2 regions of the Streptomyces sp. NPDC043427 genome follow, and region 1 is predicted to be linked to the other one. Evidence: riboswitches for the same ligand, from Rfam matches in the RefSeq annotation. Region 1 holds a riboswitch; the other holds the start of a gene.
What was found. A riboswitch is a leader RNA that binds a small molecule or an ion and turns the genes downstream of it on or off. The one in region 1 is predicted to bind cyclic di-AMP.

Region 1 (3,227 bases):
TGGCGTCCAGATCGAACATCGCCTGGTCGATCAGACGCTGCTCGGTGGCGTCGTAGCCGACCAGCTCCGGGCCGATCTGCTCGATGACGGCGAGGACGGCCTTCTCGACACCCTTGCCCTGGTAGCGGTTCGGGTCACCGTCGCGGAGCTCGATGGCCTCGAAGGCGCCCGTGGAGGCGCCGGAGGGGACGGCGGCACGACCCGTGCTGCCGTCGTCGAGGCCGACCTCGACCTCGACCGTGGGGTTGCCTCGGGAGTCCAGGATTTCCCGGGCTACGACGACGTCGATGGACGGCACGAGCATCTCCTTCTTGGGATGTGACGCTGGAAGTGCGGGGCCCGCGGGCCTTGCGACTAGAGCCTAACCGCCCCCGCGGCATCGGCATCCGACCGACCGCCCCGTGGACAGGCTGACCGTACACATTGTTCCCGGCCGGAACAAAGAGCGCACGGAGATTGCGGGCGAAGGGCGGGCAAAGAAAAACCCCGCTCCGGTGCGTACGGGGGAAGACGCACCGGAGCGGGGAGCCCGCGTCCTGCTTCGGACGGAAGCTGTCGGCCCGGCTTACTTCAGGTGAAGCTGCTGGCCCGGGTAGATGAGGTTGGCGTCCTCGACGATGTCCTTGTTCAGCTCGAACAGCTTCTCCCAGCCGCCCGCGACCTTCTGCTTCGTGGCGATCGAGCTGAGGGTGTCACCCGCGACGACCTTGTACTCGCCGTCACCCTTCTTGACCTTCTTGCCGGTCGGCGTGGTGACGGTCTTCTTGGCGGCGGGACGCTCGGAGGAGCGGGAGGCCTGCTGCTCGGTCGAGCGGGTGCTGGTGCCGCTGTCGTTCGAGGAGCTGCTGGAGTTGCTGGAACCGCTGGAGGAGGAGCCGCTGCCGGAGGAGGTGTCGGTGCTGCCGCTGGAGGAGGCACCGGACAGGCCCTTGCCGCAGACCGGCCAGGCACCCTTGCCCTGGGAGGCGAGGACCTTCTCGGCGACGGCGATCTGCTGCGCCTTGGAGGCCTGGTTGGCCTGGGAGGCGTACTGCGTGCCGCCGTACGCGGCCCACGTGGAGGCGGAGAACTGCAGGCCGCCGTAGTAGCCGTTGCCGGTGTTGATGGACCAGTTGCCGCCCGACTCGCACTGGGCGACCGTGTCCCACTCGGAGGTGGTGGCGGCGGAGGCGTTGCCGGCCGCCATCAGCGGGGCGGCGACAGCGGCGCCGGTCACACCGGCGATGGCGATGGCGCGAGTGGCCTTGGACGGACGACGGTGCTTGCCCTTGCCGGAAAACAGCATGGTTGGATCCCCTCACCGACGCCTGCGAGGTGAGCTGTCGGGTTCGGGCCGGTTGAGTTGCCCGGCCGCACCTCTCACGAGGCGCGGCTTCACCCCAAGCCGGATCCGGTCTCAATGTCCGGGCCCGGCACTTACCTTGGGTCCCCCGCTCCTGCCTACGGCGCTTTACGCGACGACTGTTCCCGTACGGCCGCTGGCAGGATTCGGCGTTGCGGCAGCCGGGGCTCGTGTTGGCGAGCGGTCATGACCGTAGACACGCCGTCCGCGGAATTTCAAAGACGATCAGGGCTTCTGAGACTCATCCCACACTTTCGCCAAATTGGACATTCGGCGCGAAGTAGGGCGTGAACTCCCGCCACTTTTCGCCCTATTCAGCCCCGACTCGGAGGGTCTGACCGGCGGAGATGTTGTTCGGGTCGGCGCCGATCGCCTGCTTGTTACCGGCATAGAGCGCGGACCATCCGCCGTCGAGGCCAAGGGAGTCGGCGATGGACGCCAGGGTGTCACCGGGACGGACGGTGTAGGCGTGACGACCGGAGGAGGCGGTGGCGGCTCCACCGCCCGTGGCCTCGTCGGCACTGTTGCCGCGGTGACGGCCGGTGCCGGTGGAATCGGCACTCACGGAGCCGGTGTCCACAAGACTCCAGGAACCCGCACCCTGCTGCGCATTGTCCGAATCGTCGGACTTGCCGGATGCGGGGTCTTCCGTGGGCGAGCTTTCGGGGCTCCGTGAGTCCTTGGCGCCGGAATCCGCGGACGAATCAGACTTCGCGGAATCATCCGACTTGGGAGATGAAGGGGACGAAGGGGACGGCGACGCGGAGGATCCGGTCGCGGATTCGTCGGGGGCGCCGGCGTCCGAGGACCCTTCGGGTGCCTCGGGGGAACCTGAGGCGTCGGAGGAGCCGGAGGAGTCCGATGAGTCGGATGATTCGGATGAACTGGGCGAACTGGACAGGCCCAGGCCCCGGGAGGGCACGTCGTCGGCCACGCCCGTGTCCACGTCGGCCGAGCCCGAGTCGTTTCCGAGCCCGGAGAGCAGTCCACAGGTGGGCCAGGCGCCGGGGCCGATGTCGGCGAGGATCTTCTCGGCGACGGCTATCTGTTGGGAACGGCTGGCCTTGTCGGCGCTGGAGGCGAATTCGAGGCCGCCGTACTTCTCCCAGCGCTCCTGGGTCAGATGCAGCCCGCCGTAGAACCCGTTGCCCGTGTCGGCGCTCCACGCTCCGCCGGTCTCGCAGTCGGCCACCTTGTCCCACGTGGTGCCGTCGGCCGCGCTCGCGCCGGTGGCACCGAGGAGCGGGATGGCGATGGCGGAGCCGGTCACCCCGGCCGCGACGAGAAGAGCCGGAGCCTGACGAGGGCGACGGTGGCGACCGTTCCCGGAGAGCATGCGGTGACCTTTCGCGAGACAGCACTTACCCACGCGGCGAGTGAAGCCGAGGTGCCGCGTTGACGAGTGAACGTATCGACAGCCGATCACTTGTCACAAGTTAATGCCGCGTAGATCACGTGAAGATCACAGAGTTGAATGCATGTCACCCTGGCGCATCGGGTACACAGCGCACTCGCTCGATCACCGTGTGGGCGTGAACTCCACGGGCAGTGTGCGCAGTCCCCGCATGATGAGTCCGCCACGCCACCTCAAATCGGCCGGATCCTCCCCGAGTCGCAGGTCGGGAAGCCGGGTGAGCAGTGTGGCGAGCGCGGTCTGCCCCTCCAGACGGGCCAGCGGCGCGCCGAGGCAGTAGTGGATGCCGTGCCCGTACCCGAGGTGCTGGTTGTCCCGCCGACCGAGGTCGAGGACATCCGGCTCCGCGAACCGCTCCGGATCCCGGTCCGCGGCGGCGAGTACGACGAGGACGGGGTCCCCGGCCGCGATGTCCTGCCCGCCGATGCTGAGCGGCTCGGTGGCGAAGCGCCAGGTGGCGAGCTCGACGGG
Region 2 (3,227 bases), on a different contig from region 1:
GCTCCAGCGCGGGGTGCGCGCGCAGGGCCGCCAGCGCCTCGGCGTGCCGGGCGTCGTCGGTCAGGTCGGAGTCCAACAGCTCGCACAGGGCGATGTCCTCGGCCAGCCCGAGCCGGGCCGCCCGCTCGCGCAGCCGCAGCACCGGAAGGGTCGGGATGCCCTCGCGCAGGTCCGTCCCCGGCGTCTTGCCCGACTCGTGGGAGTCGGAGGCGATGTCCAGCACGTCGTCCGCGAGCTGGAAGGCGACCCCCAGCCGCTCGCCGTACTGCGTCAGGACGTCGACCACGGTCTCGTCGGCGCCGGACATCATCGCCCCGAAGCGGCACGACACCGCGACGAGCGAGCCGGTCTTGCCACCCAGCACGTCCAGGTAGTGCTCGACCGGGTCGCGCCCGTCCGTGGGGCCCGCCGTCTCCAGGATCTGGCCCGTGACCAGCCGCTCGAACGCCTCCGCCTGGACCCGCACCGCCTCCGGCCCCAGGTCGGCCAGGATGTGCGAGGCCCGCGCGAACAGGAAGTCGCCGGTGAGGACCGCGACGGAGTTGCCCCAGCGCGTGTTCGCGCTGTCCACTCCGCGCCGCACCTCGGCCTCGTCCATCACGTCATCGTGGTACAGCGTGGCGAGGTGGGTCAGCTCCACCACCACCGCCGACGGCACGATCCCCGGCGCGTACGGGTCACCGAACTGCGCCGCGAGCATCACAAGAAGTGGCCGAAAACGCTTCCCGCCCGCTCGTACGAGGTGCTGCGCGGCCTCCGTAATGAACGGGACCTCGCTCTTGGTGGCTTCGAGCAAACCTTCCTCGACGGCCGCCATTCCGGCCTGGACATCGGCTTCCAGAGCCTGGTCCCGCACGCTCAGCCCGAACGGCCCGACGACGGTCACGAGGGGTCTCCTGTCTGCTGGTGTCTACCGGCGCTTACATGGTTTGTCGATAGGTCGCTGCCATCACTCAAGTCAGCGTATCCGGTCACCTTTCGATCACTGATGCCCCCCGCCCTCCCACATTCCATACCGTCCGGACGGTATGGAATCAGGCGTTATGTCTTTGATCTTCCGATACGACAGGACATCCATCGACTTACCCGCGAGCAGTGATTCATGCCCCACCTCGCGGTCGTCATCCAGCCATGGAGTCGTAGTGCCCTATTTGCCGCAATTGGATCCTCAATTCCCCTTGGCGGCAAATGAGCTGAGGAGATGTGCGCAGTGAATTGGGTCACGTGCGGGTTTATTCGGACACTGCGCCGCATGTCAGCTCCCCCCTTTGCCCACCCCCGAGTTGAGTCTTGGCAACCGCAAAGGATCAAGCACCCGATACGCCTCAGACCAAGGTCAATAGGGCAAGACGCCAATCCACCACTTGTTCCCGACATGTGCTCTCGCATACGTTCCCGGCCTGTCGGGCGGACGCCTCATCCTGCCGCCGCCCGCCGCCACCCATCGACGAACTCACTCGCGTACGGCAGGAGCGGGGGACCCAGGTAAGTCGCCGGGCCGGGCATCGCACCGGACCGGCTTGGGGTGAAGCCGTGTCGCCGTACGGCGGCCCGGCCGGGCACCTCCCAGCCCGAACCCGACAGCTCACCTCGCAGGCGCCGGAGAGGAATTCACCATGCCCGCTGCCGGCCTGCCCCGCCGCACCCGCACGTCCCGACTCGTTCGCACTCTCGCCGTCGCCGGCACCGGCGCCGCCGTGCTCGCGCTGCCGCTCATCGGCGCGACCAGTGCCTCCGCCGCCACCCCGACCCTGACGACCGCTGCCGTCACGGGCTACCCCAACACCCTCGACGGCTGGATCCGAGCGTCGCTCGCCATCATGGCCGAACGGGGCATCCCCGGTTCCTACGACGGCATTTACCGCAACATCATGCGTGAGTCCTCCGGCAACCCCAACGCCATCAACCTGTGGGACTCCAACGCGGCCGCCGGAACCCCGTCCAAGGGCCTGCTCCAGGTCATCGACCCGACGTTCCAGGCCTACCACGTGCCCGGCACGTCGTTCGACCCCTACGACCCGATCGCGAACATCACGGCCGCCTGCAACTACGCGGCGGCACGCTACTTTCCGGTCAACAACTTTTGGTTCCCTGCTTGTTCTTTTTTGTTTGGATCAGGCCGGACCCCGCTCCCTGATCCGGCCTGATCCAAACGAGAGGCCCTAGGCCTGCCCCCCTCAGCCTTCGGGGAACAGTCCTTCGAGGACGACGGCGATGCCGTCGTCCTCGTTCGACGTGGTGATCTCGTCTGCTACGGCCTTGAGTTCGGGGTGTGCGTTGGCCATCGCGACGCCTCGGGCCGCCCAGTCGAACATGGGGATGTCGTTGGGCATGTCCCCGAAGGCGATCGTGTCCGCCGGGCTCAGACCCAGGTGCTCGGCGGCCAGCGCCAGGCCGGTCGCCTTGGTGATGCCGCACGGCTGGAGTTCGACCGTCCCCGGTCCCGACATGGTGACCGTCGCGAGGGAGCCGACCACTCCGCGCGCCGTCGCAGCCAGTTCGTCGTCGGACAGGTCGGGATGGCGTAGCAGGACCTTGCTGATCGGCGCGCACCACAGGTCTGCGCGCCGACCGACCCGTACGGCGGGCAGGGTCGGGTGGGGCATCAGATACCCGGGCTCGATGAGCGTGAGCCCCTCGACGCCGTCCTGGTCTACCGCGGCGTACACCTGCCCCACCTCGGCCTCCACCTTCTCCAGCGCCGTCTCCGCCAACTCCCGGTCCAGGGTGACGGACCACAACAGCCGGTCCGCGCCGGCGTCGTAGACCTGTGCGCCCTGCCCGCACACCGCGAGCCCCGCGCTGCCGAGGTCGTCGAGGAGCGGGCGCACCCGGGGCGCCGGCCGTCCCGTGACGACGAGGTGCTGGGCACCCGCCCGTGCCACCCGCGCGAGCGCGGCGAAGGACCGGTCGGAGACGGTGTCGTCGCCGCGCAGCAGCGTTCCGTCCAGGTCGGTGGCGATGAGTGAGTACGCGGTGCGCTCGTCAGATGCGGTGGGTGCGGCCATGATCAGAGAATACGGACAGGACACCCCCCTCCACTCAGCGCGAACCGGACGGCGACAGCGCCCATCGCCGCCCAGCCGCCACTTTCAACTCCCATGCGGCGATCGGCTTTTCACCCCCAGGGGGTGCTCGTGTCCCTCCGTCTCAGCCGTGCGCCGCCGCCAGATGCCGCGCCAGCCTCGGTGAGGCGAACTCCGTGCCGCACACGAACCGCATCACCG

Region 2: linked by a shared signal. The riboswitch ahead of AC067M_RS36875 (transglycosylase SLT domain-containing protein) and the one ahead of AC067M_RS22830 (transglycosylase family protein) in region 1 are both predicted to bind cyclic di-AMP.

What each region holds. Positions count from the first base shown of each region.
Region 1 covers NZ_JBWKCC010000014.1:110,151-113,377, reverse strand. The annotation lists gene eno (phosphopyruvate hydratase) at 1-298, opposite strand, end outside; gene AC067M_RS22830 (transglycosylase family protein) at 566-1,285, opposite strand; cyclic di-AMP (ydaO/yuaA leader) riboswitch at 1,290-1,458, opposite strand; gene AC067M_RS22825 (LysM peptidoglycan-binding domain-containing protein) at 1,653-2,678, opposite strand; gene AC067M_RS22820 (cytochrome P450 family protein) at 2,862-3,227, opposite strand, start outside.
Region 2 covers NZ_JBWKCC010000032.1:115,245-118,471, reverse strand. The annotation lists gene AC067M_RS36880 (polyprenyl synthetase family protein) at 1-886, opposite strand, end outside; cyclic di-AMP (ydaO/yuaA leader) riboswitch at 1,449-1,614, shown strand; gene AC067M_RS36875 (transglycosylase SLT domain-containing protein) at 1,617-2,147, shown strand; gene AC067M_RS36870 (HAD family hydrolase) at 2,178-3,008, opposite strand; gene AC067M_RS36865 (NAD(P)-binding domain-containing protein) at 3,151-3,227, opposite strand, start outside.